Regions from separate parts of the Brenneria izadpanahii genome, predicted to be linked through region 2. Evidence: predicted binding sites of a transcription regulator. Region 2 holds the regulator's gene; each other region holds the start of a gene.
What was found. The regulator sigma-54, encoded in region 2, starts transcription at its own class of promoters, with help from an activator protein. The targets are predictions, from matches to a motif close to GTTGGCACANNTTTCGCTNT.
Positions count from the first base shown of each region.

Region 1 (5,819 bases), 1.0 Mb from region 2:
ATTGACGTTGCTGGCGCTGCTGCCGATGCCGATCATGGCGCTGATTATTAAACATTACGGCACTCAATTGCACCAGCGTTTTAAATTGGCGCAGGCGGCATTCTCCTCGCTTAACGATCAGGCTCAGGAAAGTTTGACCAGCATTCGAATGATTAAATCGTTTGGGTTGGAGGATTATCAGTCGGCGCGTTTTGCTCAGGTCGCCGCGGATGCCGGCGCCAAAAACATGTATGTCGCACGGGTTGACGCGCGGTTTAATCCCACAATTTATATCGCCATCGGGTTGTCGCATCTGCTGGCTATCGGCGGTGGCAGTTGGATGGTGATCCATGGCTCTCTGACGTTGGGCATGTTAACCAGTTTTGTCATGTATCTCGGCCTGATGATATGGCCGATGTTGGCGCTGGCATGGATGTTCAATATCGTTGAACGCGGAAGTGCGGCATATAGCCGGATTCGCCGGCTCTTGTCTGAAGAACCTGTCGTTATGGACGGTACGCAATCTCTGCCCGATGGGCGCGGCGCGCTGGAGGCGAATATTCATGAGTTTCATTACCCGCAAAGCGATCGTTGCGCGCTGAAAAAAGTCAGTTTTACGCTGAAGCCCGGTCAAGTGCTGGGATTATGTGGCCCTACGGGGTCAGGTAAAAGCACGCTGTTGGCGCTTATCCTTCGCCATTTTGATATTCAGTCTGGTGAGATTCGCTACCACAACCTCTCTTTGTCAGACATTCGTCTGGATGAATTACGTCACCGTTTCGCCGTTGTAGGACAAATGCCTTTTCTGTTTTCTGACACTGTTGCCAACAATATTTCTCTGGGACGGCCGGATGCAACCAAGCAGCAGATTGAGCGAGCGGCCCGCCTTGCGAGCGTGCATGAGGACATTCTGCGGCTTCCTCAAGGATATGATACCGAAGTGGGGGAGCGCGGCGTTATGCTGTCCGGCGGTCAGAAACAACGGATCGCCATTGCCCGCGCATTATTGCTGGAAGCTGAAATCCTGATTCTGGATGATGCGCTATCCGCCGTTGATGGGCGCACGGAGCACCAGATCCTGCGGAATCTCAAACAATGGGGAGAGCAACGCACAGTGATCATCAGTGCCCACCGCCTCTCTGCCTTGACGGAAGCAAATGAAATTTTGGTACTGCAGCGTGGACAGGCGGTCCAACGGGGTAACCACCGCGAACTTGTCGCGCAATTTGGCTGGTATCGGGATATGTATCGCTATCAACAATTAGAGGCCGCGCTGGATGATGTGCCGCTGGCGGAAGGGGAAACCAATGAATAGCCCTAAACAGCTTTGGCCTACCTTAAAGCGGCTGCTGGCTTATGGTTCGCCGTGGCGAAAGCCGTTGGCGCTGGCGATGCTGATGCTATGGATTGCCGCCGCCGCCGAGGTTTCCGGCCCGGTACTGGTGAGCTATTTCATTGATAATCTGGTTGCAAAAGGCGAGTTTCCGCTCGCATTGGCTGCGGGATTGGCCTGCGCCTATCTTCTGTTACAGATTTTAGCCGCGGCGCTGCAATATTTTCAGGCGCTGTTATTTAATCGGATAGCGGTCGGGGTGGTGCAACAGCTGCGCATTGATGTCATGGATGCGGCGCTGCGCCAGCCTCTTAGCACTTTTGACACCCAGCCGGTAGGGCAATTGATATCCCGTGTAACGAACGATACGGAGGTGGTGAAAGATCTGTATGTCATGGTGGTGTCAACCGCATTACGCAGCGCGGCGCTGATCGGCGCCATGCTGGTGGCTATGTTCAGCTTGGATTGGCGGATGGCGCTGGTTGCGCTGACGATCTTCCCGGCCGTGTTGACTGTCATGCTGATTTATCAACGTTACAGCACGCCTATTGTTCGTCGGGTTCGCAGTTATCTGGCGGATATCAATGACGGCTTTAATGAAATTATCAACGGCATGGGCGTTATTCAGCAATTCCGCCAGCAGGCCCGGTTTGGCGAGCGGCTGAGCGATACCAGTTGGGCGCATTATCGGGCGCGTATGCAAACGTTGCGCCTTGATGGCTTTCTGCTGCGCCCGTTGCTTAGCCTGTTTTCGGCAATGGTATTGTGCGGGCTGTTGATGCAATTTGGCTTCAACTCCGTAGGTTCGGTCGGCGTCGGTGTTCTGTATGCGTTTATTAACTATCTTGGTCGCCTGAATGAGCCGCTGATTGAGATGACGACTCAACAGTCGATGTTGCAGCAGGCGGTGGTCGCCGGTGAACGGATCTTCGAACTGATGGACGGCGTGAAGCAAGGCTATGGCGATGATATGCGGACACTTTCTCACGGACGTGTTGAGATTGATGATGTTTCTTTCTCTTATGGTTCGGGGAAAAAGGTTTTGCGGCATATCTCGCTGACCATTCCTGAACGGGGATTTGTGGCGCTGGTCGGTCATACCGGCAGCGGTAAGAGTACGTTGGCTAATCTGTTGATGGGATATTACCCGCCCGATGAAGGCGAGATCCGCCTGGACGGACGCCCGCTGCAAACGTTATCGCATCAGGTTTTACGCCGTAATGTGGCGATGGTGCAGCAGGATCCGGTGGTGCTGGCCGAATCTATGTATATGAACGTTACGCTGGGGCGCGATATCGCTGAAGATGAAGTATGGCGAGTGCTGGACATTGTACAGCTGTCCGAGTTGGTGCATTCGTTCCCTGATGGATTGCATACTCCGATTGGAGAGCAGGGCAACAATCTGTCAACGGGACAGAAACAACTGCTGGCGATAGCCCGGGTATTGGTACAGACGCCCAAAATCCTGATATTGGATGAGGCGACGGCGAATATTGACTCCGGCACTGAGCAGGCGGTGCAAAAGGCGTTGAATATTATTCGGGCCCAAACGACGCTGATTGTTATTGCTCATCGTTTATCGACAATTGTCGAGGCCGACACCATTATGGTGCTCCATCATGGACAGGCCGTCGAACAGGGTACGCATCAGCAGTTGTTGGCCCGGAAGGGGCGTTATTACCAGATGTATCAGTTGCAGTTGGCTGGGGAAGAGCTGGCGGCTGCAGCGATTCATGAGTCCGTTACCGTATCGTAAGCCGGCGCGCGTTCAAATACCGACGGTAATGGATGGTTAATGTTTGCTTCGCACCATCACTAAGCATATTCATTCTGTTTTTAGCCCCAATGCACTAAGATTACTCTCAGTGCACTACATTGGTGCATTGTCTGCCCCTCTTTTATAAGTTTTTCTTTTTACGGCGGCATGCATCCTGCCGTTAATAGACCTTGCCCGCGTTCTCCTACCTGATATCTGCCAGATAAATCATTTATGGCACATCCTTTGCTTTATCATTGCGTGAAGATAATTCGAAATGATGGAAATCCGAGATAGCAGCGGGCGCAAGTCTGAACTTAACGGTTAGGGGGATGATGAATGAAACTGGTTACTGTGGTAATAAAACCATTCAAACTGGAAGATGTGCGTGAAGCATTATCTTCCGTTGGCATTCAGGGACTAACGGTCACTGAAGTGAAAGGTTTTGGACGCCAGAAAGGGCATGCGGAACTGTATCGCGGCGCGGAGTACAGCGTTAACTTTTTACCAAAAGTGAAAATTGACATCGCAATAGCTGATGATCAGCTCGATGAAGTCATTGATGTGATTAGTAAAGCGGCCTATACCGGAAAAATTGGTGACGGCAAAATTTTTGTCGCTGAATTACAAAGGGTTATTCGTATTCGTACCGGCGAAACTGACGAAGCCGCACTTTAACACCTGACTTAGATTCGTTAATAGGGATGGATGAAAATGAAAAAACTTGTCTCCTCATTGGGTCTTGGTGTGGCTGCTTTGCTCCCGTCCTGGGCTATGGCTGCAGCACCCACGATCGATAAAGCAGATAATGCTTTTATTATGATTTGTACCGCTTTGGTACTTTTTATGACTATACCTGGGATTGCGCTGTTTTATGGCGGTTTGATTCGTTCTAAAAACGTACTTTCCATGTTGTCGCAGGTGATTGTCTCTTTTGCGCTGGTTTGTATTTTATGGGTTGTGTATGGCTATAGCCTGGCCTTTAGCGAAGGCAATTCGTTCTTCGGCGGTTTTTCCAACTTCATGCTGAAGGGCATCGCCATTGATTCGATTACCGGTACTTTCTACCAGTACATTCACGTCGCTTATCAGGCCTCTTTCGCATGTATTACCGTAGGGCTGATTGTGGGCGCCATCGCTGAACGCGTGCGTTTCTCCGCCGTGCTGATTTTCGTTGCGCTGTGGCTGACTTTCTCTTACCTGCCGATGACTCACATGGTATGGGGCGGCGGTTATCTGGCTGCTGATGGCGCGCTGGATTTTGCCGGTGGTACGGTGGTGCATATTAACGCCGCTGTCGCTGGTTTGGTCGGCGCTTACCTGCTGGGCAAACGCGCCGGTTTCGGTAAAGAAGCGCTTAAGCCGCATAATCTGCCAATGGTATTTATTGGTACGGCGATTCTCTACATCGGCTGGTTTGGTTTTAACGCCGGTTCTGCCGGGGCCGCTAACGAAATTGCCGGTCTGGCTTTCCTCAATACCGTCGTCGCTACTGCCGCTGCGATCCTGGCATGGGTTGTCGGTGAGTGGATGGCGCGTGGCAAGCCTTCTTTGTTGGGTGCATGTTCCGGTTGTATCGCCGGGTTGGTTGCGATTACGCCGGCGGCAGGTACAGTTGGCGTCGGCGGCGGCCTGATCATCGGCATCGCCGCTGGTATCGCTGGTCTGTGGGGTGTGACCGTCTTGAAAAGATGGCTGCGCGTTGATGACCCGTGTGATGTGTTCGGCGTCCATGGCGTTTGCGGTATCGTAGGTTGTATCCTGACGGGCGTTTTCACCTCGGCTTCTCTGGGCGGTGTGGGTTATGCGGAAGGCGTAACCATGGCTCACCAGGTTTGGGTTCAGCTGTTCAGCGTTATTGTCTGCTTCGTATGGACTGGCGTTGTTTCCTTTATCGCTTTCAAAGTGGCCGATATGGTCGTTGGTCTGCGCGTACCGGAAGAACAGGAACGCGAAGGCCTGGACGTCAACAGCCATGGCGAGAATGCTTACAACCAGTAAGTAATGTGAATCTTCATTGATAAGCAGGGCGTCGGATAATATCCACGCCCTGTTTCTTTATCCTGCTTCCTGGCTCCGTCAATCGCGTTTTTAAGGCTTTAATGGCGGTGATGGCGTATCACTCCCTCCTGCACGCTGGAAGCAACCAGCACGCCTTCTCTGGTATAGAATTGCCCACGTACAAACCCTCTGGCGCCCGAAGCCGAGGTGCTTTCTACCGCGTATAACAACCAATCATCCAGCCGGAAATCACGATGGAACCACATTGAGTGATCGATAGTGGCGACCTGCATGCCTGGCTCCAGAAAACCAACGCCATGCGGTTGTAATGCGGTTAACAGAAAATTACAGTCGGACGTGTAGCCAAGCAGGTACTGATGAATTCTTTCATCGTCAGGCAACGGGCCATTGGCACGGCACCAGACATGTCGTACTGGCTCCTCCACTTTCCCTTTTAATGGGTTGTGAAACTTTACCGGGCGAAATTCAATGGGCCTGGGTCTGGTAAATTTTTCACGGAATTGTAGCGGCAGTAAATGCGCGAGACTTTGCGCGATTTCCTGCTCTGACTTGAGTTCTTCAGGGGGAATAACAACAGGCATTACATTCTGATGTTCAAACCCAGCCTCGTGGCTTTGAAACGAGGCCATCATATAAAATATCGGTTTACCATTCTGAATGGCGTTGACCCGGCGAGCGCTGAAACTATTGCCGTCACGCAGGTTTTCCACATCGTAAATAATAGGTTTC
Region 1 covers NZ_CP050854.1:3,890,275-3,896,093, reverse strand. Annotated here, with positions in the region: partial or broken gene HC231_RS17395 (SmdA family multidrug ABC transporter permease/ATP-binding protein) at 1-1,294, shown strand, start outside; gene HC231_RS17390 (SmdB family multidrug efflux ABC transporter permease/ATP-binding protein) at 1,287-3,068, shown strand; gene glnK (P-II family nitrogen regulator) at 3,408-3,746, shown strand; gene amtB (ammonium transporter AmtB) at 3,783-5,069, shown strand; gene tesB (acyl-CoA thioesterase II) at 5,168-5,819, opposite strand, start outside.
Region 1: the regulator sigma-54 is predicted to act here: its motif matches at 3,302-3,321, upstream of glnK (P-II family nitrogen regulator).

Region 2 (5,819 bases):
CCGTTTGCCGAGCAGACGGGTACGCAGCATTTCCGCCAGTTCATGCACCGACATTTCCGAGGTGTCGATGATCAGATCGGCGCGCGATCGCAGCGGTTCCAGCAGATCGTTTTCTTCATCGATGGCGCTTTCCAGCGACAAATTCTTGCTGGACAGCGGGTGCAGGCGGCGGGTATCGCTGTAACGGCGGATCAGCGTATTGCGATCGGCGTCGAGGAACAGCAACTGTGGCGAAAAGCTTTGCGGCAGTTGCGCCATGGCGTGCTCGAATATTTCCGGCGATTCCGGCATATTGCGCACGTCAATGCTGACCGCCGCAGAGATATTCCGCGCGGCCAACGTATTAGCTAACTCCGGCAGTAAAACCACAGGAAGGTTATCTACGCAGTAGAATCCCATATCTTCCAGCGCTCGCAGGGCTACGGATTTCCCTGAGCCTGAGCGACCACTGACGATCATCAGCACCATCTGGCGACTCCCCCCTGGCAACGTGATGGCGAACTATCGCTGCCCCTGTTTTCGATAATGCAATGCCTTCGAGAATACCACTGTTTTCGAGAATACAGCGCACGCTTATTGCAGACTATGCCGCCCTTTATCGCCGGTATCATCACCTGATTTAACCGGCTTCCGTCATAATCTGATACAACTCTTCATCACTTTGCGCGGCGCGCAGACGTCGGCAAACGGTTTTATCGGCCAATCGTTTGGCGACCAGCGAAAGCGTATGTAAATGGGTTTTACATTGTTCTGCGGGAACCAGCAAGGCAAAAAGTAAATCAACGGGTTGGTTATCGACGGCATCGAACGCGACAGGCTGCTCCAACTGGATAAATACCCCGATTGCCCCCAGGACATCCTCCCCTTCAAGTTTACCATGAGGGATGGCGATGCCATTTCCGATACCGGTGCTGCCCATGCGTTCACGAACGAGCAGGGCGTCAAAGATAATCTGAGAGGACAGATTAAGCTGTTTGGCGGCCAGCTCGCTAATGATTTCCAATGCTCGTTTCTTGCTTTGGCAATGGACGGCGCTTCGGGTGCACTCGGGGCGTAACACGGTGCTGAGTTGCAATATGGGATCGTTGTTCATTTTATATTCACTTGACGACACGTTCATTCACTTCCGATGAGCCTGGCCCATAGGTTTTATGGGCCAGGTCTGTTCTCTGGCTAAATGACCAGAGAGGAAAATCAGTGCTGTTTGAGCTTGTCTTTATGCTTGGTCAACTGCCGGGCCAGTTTATCGATCAACAAATCGATAGCGGCGTACATATCTTCCGCTTCCGATGTCGCATGCAGCTCTCCGCCATTAACGTGAAGCGTGGCGTCGGCGATTTTTTGCACTTTCTCCACTTTAAGTATCACATTGACCTGATTAATGCGGTCAAAAAATTGCTCCAGCTTGGCAAATTTTGTATTCACGAAATCGCGTAGAGGTTCGGTAATTTCGATATGATGTCCGGTAATGTTGAGCTGCATAGCGTCTTCCTTCTAGTTGAGATCAAACCAGCTGTTTACGCTGATTTGATGGTGGGATAGATAAAGACTCTCGATATTTAGCGACGGTACGGCGCGCCACAATAATTCCCTGCTCGGAGAGCAGCGTGGTGAGTTTGCTGTCGCTTAACGGTTTGGCGGGGTTTTCCGCAGCGATCAGCTTCTTGACCAGCGCCCGGATCGCCGTTGAGGAGGCTTCACCTCCATTGTCGGTATTCACGTGACTGGAGAAGAAGTATTTTAGTTCAAAAATGCCGCGCGGACTGTGCAGAAACTTCTGCGTCGTCACACGGGAAATCGTGGATTCGTGCATATCAACGACCTGGGCAATATCCGCCAGGACCATCGGTTTCATGAATTCCTCGCCCTGATCAAAGAATTCCTGCTGCTGTTCGACGATGCAGCGGGTGACTTTGAGCAGCGTATCATTACGGCTTTCCAAACTCTTTATTAACCAGCGGGCTTCCTGTAAATGGCTACGGATAAACTGACCGTCGCTGTCGCTGCGCACGCTGTTGCCCAGCGCGGCATATTGCTGATTAATCTGCAGCCGGGGGATGCTGTCGGTATTTAACTCCACCACCCAGCGGCCATGAATCTTCCGCACCAGAACGTCTGGGATAACATATTCCGATTCGCCGGTATTGATTGACTGGCCCGGACGGGGATCGAGGGATTGAATCAGCGCCAGCGCCTCTTTCAGCACCTCTTCTTTCAGCCGGGTGGTGCGGATCAAACTGCGGAAATCATGATTCGCCAGCAGGTCGAGATAATCGCTGACAATCAATCGGGCTTCCGCCAGGCGCGGGGTATCGTCCGCGAACTGGGAAAGCTGAACCAGCAGACAGTCGCGCAGATCGCGAGCCGCAACGCCGACGGGATCAAAACGCTGAACCCGTTTCAGCACCGCTTCAACCTCATCCAGCGTGACGTTTTCGTCGCCGATGCTGTCGAGAATATCTTCCAGCGGCACGGTGAGATAACCCGTGTTGTCCACGGCATCGACGATGGACGTCGCTATGGCGGCATCGGTATCGGAAAAAGGCGTTAGTTCGACCTGCCACATCAGGTAATCCTGCAGGGTTTGGGTAGTTTCCCCCTGGTAGATCGGCAATTCCTCATCGCGATAATCGGTGCCGGTGCCGGATGGCGTGCCTGCGGAATAGATCTCGTCCCAGGTCGCGTCAAGCGGCAACTCTTCCGGCATATCTTTTTGTTCAAGCGCCTCACCGGTATCCAGTGAATCGCTGTCTGTGGTTTCAAATGACTCTATTTCTTCGTGATTATCCGTTTGCTCAAGTAACGGATTGCTTTCCAGCGCCAGTTGAATCTCTTGTTGCAGTTCAAGCGTGGACAACTGCAACAGACGGATTGCCTGCTGTAGCTGTGGAGTCATGGCCAGTTGCTGGCTAAGCCTGAGTTGCAAACCTTGCTTCATAAGTTGCGCTAACTTCCTTATATTCCCTTTAGCTTTCCGGTCACAGCGCCGCCGTTTCCCTGCCGAACCCCGCTTAAAATAAGGGAAATCATTCGGTTACCGCTTTGCTGCATCCTGAAATCTATCGGATATAGAACATGCGATAAAGCTCATACCCTATCAGAGTCTAAAGCCTTCGCCCAAATAGACGCGTTTGACCTGTTCGTCGGCCAGTATCTCCGTCGGTGAACCGTGAGCGATTAAATGCCCCTGACTGACGATATAGGCGCGCTCACAGACATCCAGCGTTTCGCGGACATTATGATCGGTTATCAACACGCCCAGTCCGCTGTCACGCAGATGTTCTATTATTTTTTTTATATCAATCACCGAAATGGGGTCAACACCGGCAAAAGGTTCATCCAGCAGGATGAATTTCGGATTCGCCGCCAGTGCGCGGGCAATTTCCACCCGGCGTCTTTCCCCACCGGAGAGCGATTGTCCCAGACTATCGCGCAAATGAATAATATGGAATTCTTCCATCAGTTCATTCGCCCGATCTTCCTGCTGCTCCGTGGTTAGATCCTTGCGGATCTGCAATACCGCCATCAGATTGTCATACACGCTTAACCGGCGAAAGATCGAGGCTTCCTGCGGCAGGTAGCCGATCCCCCTAAGCGCGCGATCGTGGAGCGGAAGCAGACTGATATCTTCGTCATCAATCACGATCCGCCCAGCGTCACGCTGGACAATGCCCACAACCATATAAAACGTTGTGGTTTTCCCGGCGCCGTTCGGGCCCAATAGGCCGACAATTTCACCGGAATTGACCGTCAGGCTGACATCTTCCACGACCTTACGGCCTTTATACGCCTTAGCCAGGTTTTCTGCGATTAATGTTGCCATAAGTTATTCAGTGACTCGTGGTTTCGGTTGTTGAGAATTGGAGGTTTGTTCCTTGTTCTCTTTTTGCTGAAGTTGAGAGGGAACCAATACCGTGGTAACACGTTTGCCTTTGTCGCTGAATGCCTCCATCTGCTGCTGCTTCACCAAATAAGTGATGCGGTCGCCTTTGACGTTGCTATCCAACTGTTCCAGATAAGCGTCGCCGGTCAGCACCAGAAAATCATTAGCCAACTCGTAACGGATTTTTTGGGCGCGCCCTTTCACCGGCTTGCCGTTGTCCTGCATTTGGTAAAACGTGACCGGGTTGCCGTATCCTTCCACCACCTCGCGCCCCTGCGCGCCCTGTGGACGGGTTACGACCACCTTATCGGCTTTTACCTCGATCGTTCCCTGTTTGACCACCACGTTACCGGTAAAGGTCACGGTGTTGCCCTGCATATCCAGGGACTGCTGTGCTGAATCAATGTGAATGGGCTGGTTGCTGTCCCCCGTCACGGCAAAGGCCGAAACGCTAACGGTTAACAGCGAACTGGCGATCAGGGCGGTGCGCAGCGGATTATTTATTGTTTTGGATTTCATAGGAGGTTTTTACCTTTTCGATCAACTCGGCTGTTTTTTCACGCAGATTACCACGCATTTTCATCCCGTTAGAGGTGAAACTGGCGCCATACAGGGTAACCTCGTCGTCGGAAGAGACATCCTGCGTTACCAGATTGACCTGGGCGTTGTCGGTTTTAATCCGCTCCAACTGTGAATCATTCGTCAGACTGTTGACCTCGACGTGGCCATACAGGTAGAGCATTTTTTCTTTGGTCAGCTTGGCGCGATCGGCGCGCACCGACCAGGTGGCCGTCCCCTGGTCGTTGAACAGCGTAGCGACGGGGGTTGTAAACCAACTGAGCTGCTCGTCATCGAAATACTCCGCTTTATCTGCAATCAGTCGATAGCTCAGTTTGCCGGCCGGGCTGTAAACCAGCGTCGTGGTTTTCTCGCTGGTATAAACCGGCGTCGCATCCGTCGGGGTATCCGACTGCGGCTCGGTATCCTGATCGGTTAAATTCCAGCCGATCAAAATAAGCACCAGCAGCGCCAGTAAGGCTGTCAGCCAACGCTTTGTTTTACTCATATCGACAACCCTTTGGCATCTTCCAGCTTATCTTGTGAGAGCAGAATTAAATCGCAAAGTTCACGAACCGCGCCGCGCCCGCCTGCGATGCGAGTGACGTAGTCCGCCCGCGGCAGCAGCATAGGATGCGCATCCGCGACGGCAACGCTCAGCCCCACTTGAGACATTACCGGCCAGTCGATCAGATCATCGCCGATATAGGCCGCCTGGCTGGCATTCACCGACAGTTTATCCAACAGATCGTTGAAGGCCAAAATCTTGTCCGATTGTCCCTGGTAAAGATGCGAGATCCCCAGCGTTTCACAGCGATCGACCAGCATGTTGGCCGATCGGCCGGTAATGATGGCCACCTCGATCCCGGATGTCAGCAAACAGCGGATGCCGTAGCCATCCCGGACGTTAAACGCTTTCAGTTCCTCTCCCTGATTGCCCATGTAAATCAAGCCGTCAGACAGTACGCCATCGACATCGCAAATCAGCAGACGAATTTCACGGGCTTTATCCAGCACCTGACGATCGACAGGTCCATAGCAGGTATCGGTTTGCGCCCCGGTTTCATTCATTCAGGTTTATCCTTGCTTTTTTACTCTACAGTATGGGGTATATCACACGACGCCGGCACGCAGCATATCGTGCATGTGAACGATACCGAGCAGCCGGTCGTTCTCCGCGACCAGCAGCGACGTAATATGGCGGGATTGCATCAGATTCAGGGCTTCCACCGCCAGCGTTTGCGGCGTAACGCGAATGCCGCCCGCGGTCATAACATCAGCAATGCGGGCGCTGTTCAAGTCAATATTCATGTCGAAAATTCTGCGCAGGTCGCCATCGGTGAAGATGCCCTGGATATTCATCTCCTCGTCGCAGATT
Region 2 covers NZ_CP050854.1:4,904,318-4,910,136, reverse strand. Annotated here, with positions in the region: gene rapZ (RNase adapter RapZ) at 1-468, opposite strand, end outside; gene ptsN (PTS IIA-like nitrogen regulatory protein PtsN) at 620-1,093, opposite strand; gene hpf (ribosome hibernation promoting factor) at 1,195-1,482, opposite strand; gene rpoN (RNA polymerase factor sigma-54) at 1,505-2,938, opposite strand; gene lptB (LPS export ABC transporter ATP-binding protein) at 3,098-3,823, opposite strand; gene lptA (lipopolysaccharide ABC transporter substrate-binding protein LptA) at 3,827-4,402, opposite strand; gene lptC (LPS export ABC transporter periplasmic protein LptC) at 4,380-4,949, opposite strand; gene kdsC (3-deoxy-manno-octulosonate-8-phosphatase KdsC) at 4,946-5,512, opposite strand; gene kdsD (arabinose-5-phosphate isomerase KdsD) at 5,555-5,819, opposite strand, start outside.

Region 3 (5,819 bases), 300 kb from region 2:
ACGGGAAAAGCTGGGGCGCATTCCTTTTTGGGTATCGGCCGCCAGCGTAAACTGCGATACCACCAATACGCTGCCCCCGGCCTGGCGGACATTGAGATTCATTTTGCCATTGTCATCGCTGAATATACGGTAACCGAGAACCCGCTCACAAAGGCGCGCGGCTTTTGGCTCGTCATCATTTTGCTCAACGCCCAATAACACCAACAGTCCGGTTCCTATTTCTCCAACGATCGCATTTTCTACAGTAACGCTAGCGCTGGAAACCCGTTGAATTAACGCGATCATCGAATGTTACCGCTCCTGTTTTCATTATTCTGCAAGAGCCATAGCGAATATGCGCTCCTTCCAGGTTTGACTTTACTCACTGACAGAGGCGGTTTGCGCGGCAAAAAAGTCCGGAACCACCTGACGGTCTTTAACCAGAATGCTGCGGATACCCAGCGCCTGAGCGGCGGCGATATTGGCGGGGTTGTCATCAAAGAAGATGGATTGATCCGGCGTAACCCCTTCCTGCGCCAACAGGTGGTGATAGATAGCCGCTTCAGGTTTACGCGCGCCGATATCCTGAGAGAGATAAAGACGATCTGCCGCCTCTTCCACTTCCGGGAACAACACGGGCCAATGACCGCAATGCAAACGATTGGTGTTGGAAAGGATCACCACCCGGTGCCCTTCTTTACGAAGCAACTGCATGATATTGATGACTTCGGGACGCAATGCGACAAAAATAGCCTGCCAGCCTGCGGAAAACTGCTCAAAGCTCAGCGCGATGCCCATTTCATGGCATAACTGCTCGGCAAACGCTTCATCACTGATTTCACCGCATTCATGCTGTTCAAAGGTTTCGCCCATCACAAACCGCTCTTTCAGAGTGGCCAGCGGCGCACTGCTCAACCTGCTCCATACGCCTAATACACGGTTGAAATCAATATCAATGACAACATTGCCCAAATCAAAGATATAAAGCATGGCACTTTCCTTCTGCTGTAACCGTAGGATTTTTTACTGTAACGGGAAATGGCAAAACTGAACAGCGGGGAGATCAAAGCGAAGTGTATCAATAAAACTCAGGGCACCCGAAGGTGCCCTGTTATACGCCAAACGGCAGAAAAATCAGTTTCCGCCGCGATTAGCGCGTCGACGATCGTTTTCCGTCAGATAACGCTTACGGATACGAACCGACAGCGGCGTTACTTCAACCAGTTCGTCATCATCGATAAACTCCAGCGCCTGCTCCAGCGACATTTTGATTGCCGGAACCAGCGTCGTCGCTTCATCCGTACCGGAAGCACGCATGTTGGTCAGTTTCTTACCGGTCAGGCAGTTTACCGTCAGATCGTTGGAACGGGAGTGGATACCGATGATCTGGCCTTCATACACTTCCGCGCCGTGACCCAGGAACAGTTTACCGCGATCTTGCAGACCGAACAGCGCAAACGCGACGGCTTTACCCTGACCATTGGAAATCAGCACGCCGTTCTGACGTTGGCCGATATCGCCCGGACGTACGTCATCGTAGTGGCTGAAAGTGGAGTACAGCAGACCGGTACCGGATGTCATGGTCATGAATTCGGTACGGAAGCCAATCAGGCCGCGAGCCGGGATCAGGTAATCCAGACGGATACGACCCTTGCCATCCGGGACCATGTTTTTCACATCGCCCTTACGTTCGCCCATGGCCTGCATGACCGCGCCCTGGTGCTGTTCTTCAATATCCAGCGTGACGTTTTCGAACGGTTCCTGATTGCGGCCGTCGATAACGCGGTTGATAACTTTCGGACGAGATACCGCAAGTTCAAACCCTTCGCGGCGCATGTTTTCAATCAGTACCGACAGATGAAGTTCGCCACGGCCGGAAACACGGAACGCATCCGCATCTTCCGTTTCTTCAACGCGCAGCGCCACGTTGTGAACCAGCTCTTTTTTCAGACGATCCAGGATCTGACGAGAAGTCACAAACTTCCCTTCCTTGCCACAGAACGGAGAGGTGTTAACACAGAAGAACATGGTTACCGTCGGCTCATCAACGCTCAACGCCGGCAACGCTTCAACCGTATTGGGATCGCAGATGGTATCGGAGATATTCAGCTCACCCAAACCGGTGATGGCGATGATATCGCCCGCTTCCGCCAGCGTGGTTTCGATACGTTCCAGGCCCATATGGCCCAGGACTTTACCGACTTTACCGTTGCGGGTTTTCCCTTCGCTGTCGATAATCGTGACCTGCTGGTTAGGTTTGACCACGCCGCGTTTGATACGGCCGATGCCGATAACGCCGACATAGCTGTTGTAATCCAACTGGGAGATCTGCATCTGCAAAGGACCGTCGCGATCGACCTTCGGCGCGTCAACATGTTTGACGATCGCTTCAAACAGCGGCGTCATATCGCTTGCCATGTCGTTATGATCCAGACCGGCAATGCCGTTTAATGCGGAAGCATAAACGATGGGGAAATCCAGTTGTTCGTCCGTTGCATCCAGGTTCACGAACAGGTCGAACACCTGATCGACAACCCAGTCTGGACGGGCGCCAGGACGGTCAACTTTGTTGATTACCACGATCGGCTTCAGACCATTAGCAAATGCTTTTTTGGTCACGAAACGGGTCTGCGGCATCGGGCCATCCATTGCATCAACGACTAACAGCACCGAGTCAACCATCGACATTACACGTTCAACCTCACCGCCGAAGTCGGCGTGTCCGGGGGTATCCACGATATTAATGCGGTAGTCTTTCCAGTTAATGGCGGTATTTTTGGCGAGAATGGTTATTCCACGCTCTTTCTCCAAATCGTTGGAGTCCATTACACGTTCGGTTGCTTCTGTACGTTCTCCGAAAGTTCCGGATTGTTGCAACAACTTATCGACCAGGGTGGTTTTCCCATGGTCAACGTGCGCAATAATGGCGATGTTACGCAAATTTTCGATCACAGCTTTGCCTCAGGCATTTAGAAATAGCGCGCTATTGTACACGTATTAATCGAGAGACTAAACAGGATCACAAGCATCAATCGTAAACAACCCGATACTGCTTACTTTGTGATCCCTTTCACGGTGCAAAAACGCTACAAGCGATCATTAATGCACCACACTAGTGCATTAGTTCGCAAATAAAGCACCATTTTGGTGCTACAAGCTATAATGGTGCAGCGTGTCTTGAGGGGAAAGCCCCAAGTGGCAACACATAGCATTAATTTAAAAAGTTGGCACACTTTTAGCTTTAGTCTACTCACGGTAACAACATCAATCTACAACGATATTCGTTCCACGACGATAAATGACAATCGGGAGAACCAAGTATGTCCGCAGAACACGTTTTGACGATGCTGAATGAACATGAAGTAAAGTTCGTTGATTTACGCTTTACTGATACCAAAGGCAAAGAACAGCACGTCACCATTCCAGCTCACCAGGTTGACGCCGACTTCTTCGAAGAAGGCAAAATGTTTGATGGTTCCTCGATTGGCGGCTGGAAAGGTATTAACGAATCCGACATGGTACTGATGCCAGATGCCAGCACCGCAGTCCTCGATCCTTTCTATGAAGAAGCCACGCTGATCATCCGCTGTGACATTCTGGAACCAGGCACCATGCAGGGTTATGACCGCGACCCGCGCTCTATCTCTAAACGTGCTGAAGACTTCCTGCGTTCTTCCGGTATCGCCGACACCGTACTGTTTGGGCCGGAACCTGAATTCTTCCTGTTCGACGACGTTCGTTTCGGCAGCAGCATCTCCGGCTCTCACGTCACTATCGATGACATCGAAGGCGCCTGGAACTCCAACAAAGAATACGAAGGCGGCAACAAAGGCCACCGTCCGGCAATCAAAGGCGGTTACTTCCCGGTTCCTCCGGTCGATTCATCACAGGACATCCGTTCCACCATGTGTCTGACCATGGAAGAAATGGGCCTGGTTGTTGAAGCGCATCACCACGAAGTGGCAACCGCTGGTCAGAACGAAGTGGCAACCCGCTTCAACTCCATGACCAAAAAAGCGGATGAAATCCAGATTTACAAATACGTTGTCCATAACGTCGCTCATGCTTTCGGCAAAACCGCAACATTCATGCCGAAACCGATGTTCGGCGACAACGGTTCAGGTATGCACTGCCACATGTCTCTGTCCAAAGACGGCGCAAACCTGTTCTCCGGCGACAAATACGGCGGCCTGTCCGAAACCGCGCTGTACTACATCGGCGGTATCATCAAACACGCCAAAGCGATCAACGCGCTGGCCAACCCGACCACCAACTCTTACAAACGTCTGGTCCCTGGCTACGAAGCGCCGGTCATGCTGGCTTACTCCGCTCGTAACCGTTCCGCTTCCATCCGTATCCCGGTGGTCGCCAGCCCGAAAGCGCGCCGCATTGAAGTTCGCTTCCCGGATCCGGCAGCCAACCCATACCTGGCATTCTCCGCGCTGCTGATGGCCGGCCTGGACGGTATCATCAACAAGATCCATCCTGGCGATGCCATGGATAAGAACCTGTACGATCTGCCGCCGGAAGAAGCGAGCGAAATCCCAACCGTAGCCGGTTCTCTGGAAGAAGCGCTGAACGCGCTGAATGCAGACCGTGAGTTCCTGACCCGCGGCGGCGTATTCACCGATGATGCGATCGATGCTTATATCGCGCTGCGTAAATCAGAAGACGACCGCGTTCGCATGACTCCGCATCCGGTTGAGTTTGAACTGTACTACAGCGTTTAATTACTAAGCGCTTAACCGCCGGTAGTCCGATCGCGCTGACGTTCGGGCTGCCGTAAGACAGCTAATTTATTGATGTTATGTTTTTGTGATGGGTTTTGTTCATGCCCGTCGCATCAGGAGGGCCGTCGCGGCGCGACGTTAAAAATTTCTCCTGGAAATTTTTTGTTGCCGTGGAAACTTTTCAGCCCATCTTATGATGGGCTTTTTTCTCCACGGGCTCTGAAGTTGCTACATCATATCTATAATCTACAATACTATGCACTCATATGGTGCGGGAGTCTGCGTTATGGCAACAGGCACGCTGCCCGATGCTGGGCAGATCCTAAATTCTTTAATAAACAGCATATTGTTATTGGATAACGATCTGGCTATTCATTATTCCAACCCGGCGGCGCAACAATTATTGGCCCAGAGTTCCCGTAAATTATCAGGTACGCCTCTGCCAGATTTGCTGGGATATTTTTCTCTGAATATAGATTTGATGCGTGAGAGTCTGGATTCAGGGCAAGGTTTTACGGATAACGAAGTCACCATTGTTGTAGACGGCAAAGCGCACATCATGTCGCTCACCGCCCAGCGGATGCCCAACAGTTTCATTCTGCTGGAGATGGCGCCGATGGATAACCAACGCCGCCTTAGCCAGGAACAACTTCAGCAGGCTCAACAGCAAGCTGCCCGCGATTTGGTCAGAGGGCTGGCTCACGAGATTAAAAATCCGCTTGGCGGATTACGCGGAGCCGCGCAGCTGCTCTCGAAAGCATTGCCTGATCCAACGTTGACCGAATATACCAAAGTCATTATCGAACAGGCGGATCGCCTGCGTAATCTGGTCGACCGGCTGCTTGGCCCGCAACAGCCCGGCCTGCACGTCACGCAAAGCATCCATCAGGTTGCGGAACGCGTATGCCAGCTGGTTTCCCTGGAAAAACCAGATAACGTAACGCTGGTAAGGGATTACGATCCAAGCCTGCCGGAACTTACTCACGATCCGGATCAGATAGAGCAGGTTTTGCTGAATATCACTCGTAACGCGTTGCAGGCTTTAGGAAAGGAAGGCGGCACCATTACCTTACGAACCAGAACCGCATTTCAGCTCACTTTACATGGTGT
Region 3 covers NZ_CP050854.1:5,199,907-5,205,725, forward strand. Annotated here, with positions in the region: gene dtd (D-aminoacyl-tRNA deacylase) at 1-285, opposite strand, end outside; gene yihX (glucose-1-phosphatase) at 358-969, opposite strand; gene typA (ribosome-dependent GTPase TypA) at 1,114-2,931, opposite strand; gene glnA (glutamate--ammonia ligase) at 3,300-4,709, shown strand; gene glnL (nitrogen regulation protein NR(II)) at 4,996-5,819, shown strand, end outside.
Region 3: the regulator sigma-54 is predicted to act here: its motif matches at 3,203-3,222, upstream of glnA (glutamate--ammonia ligase).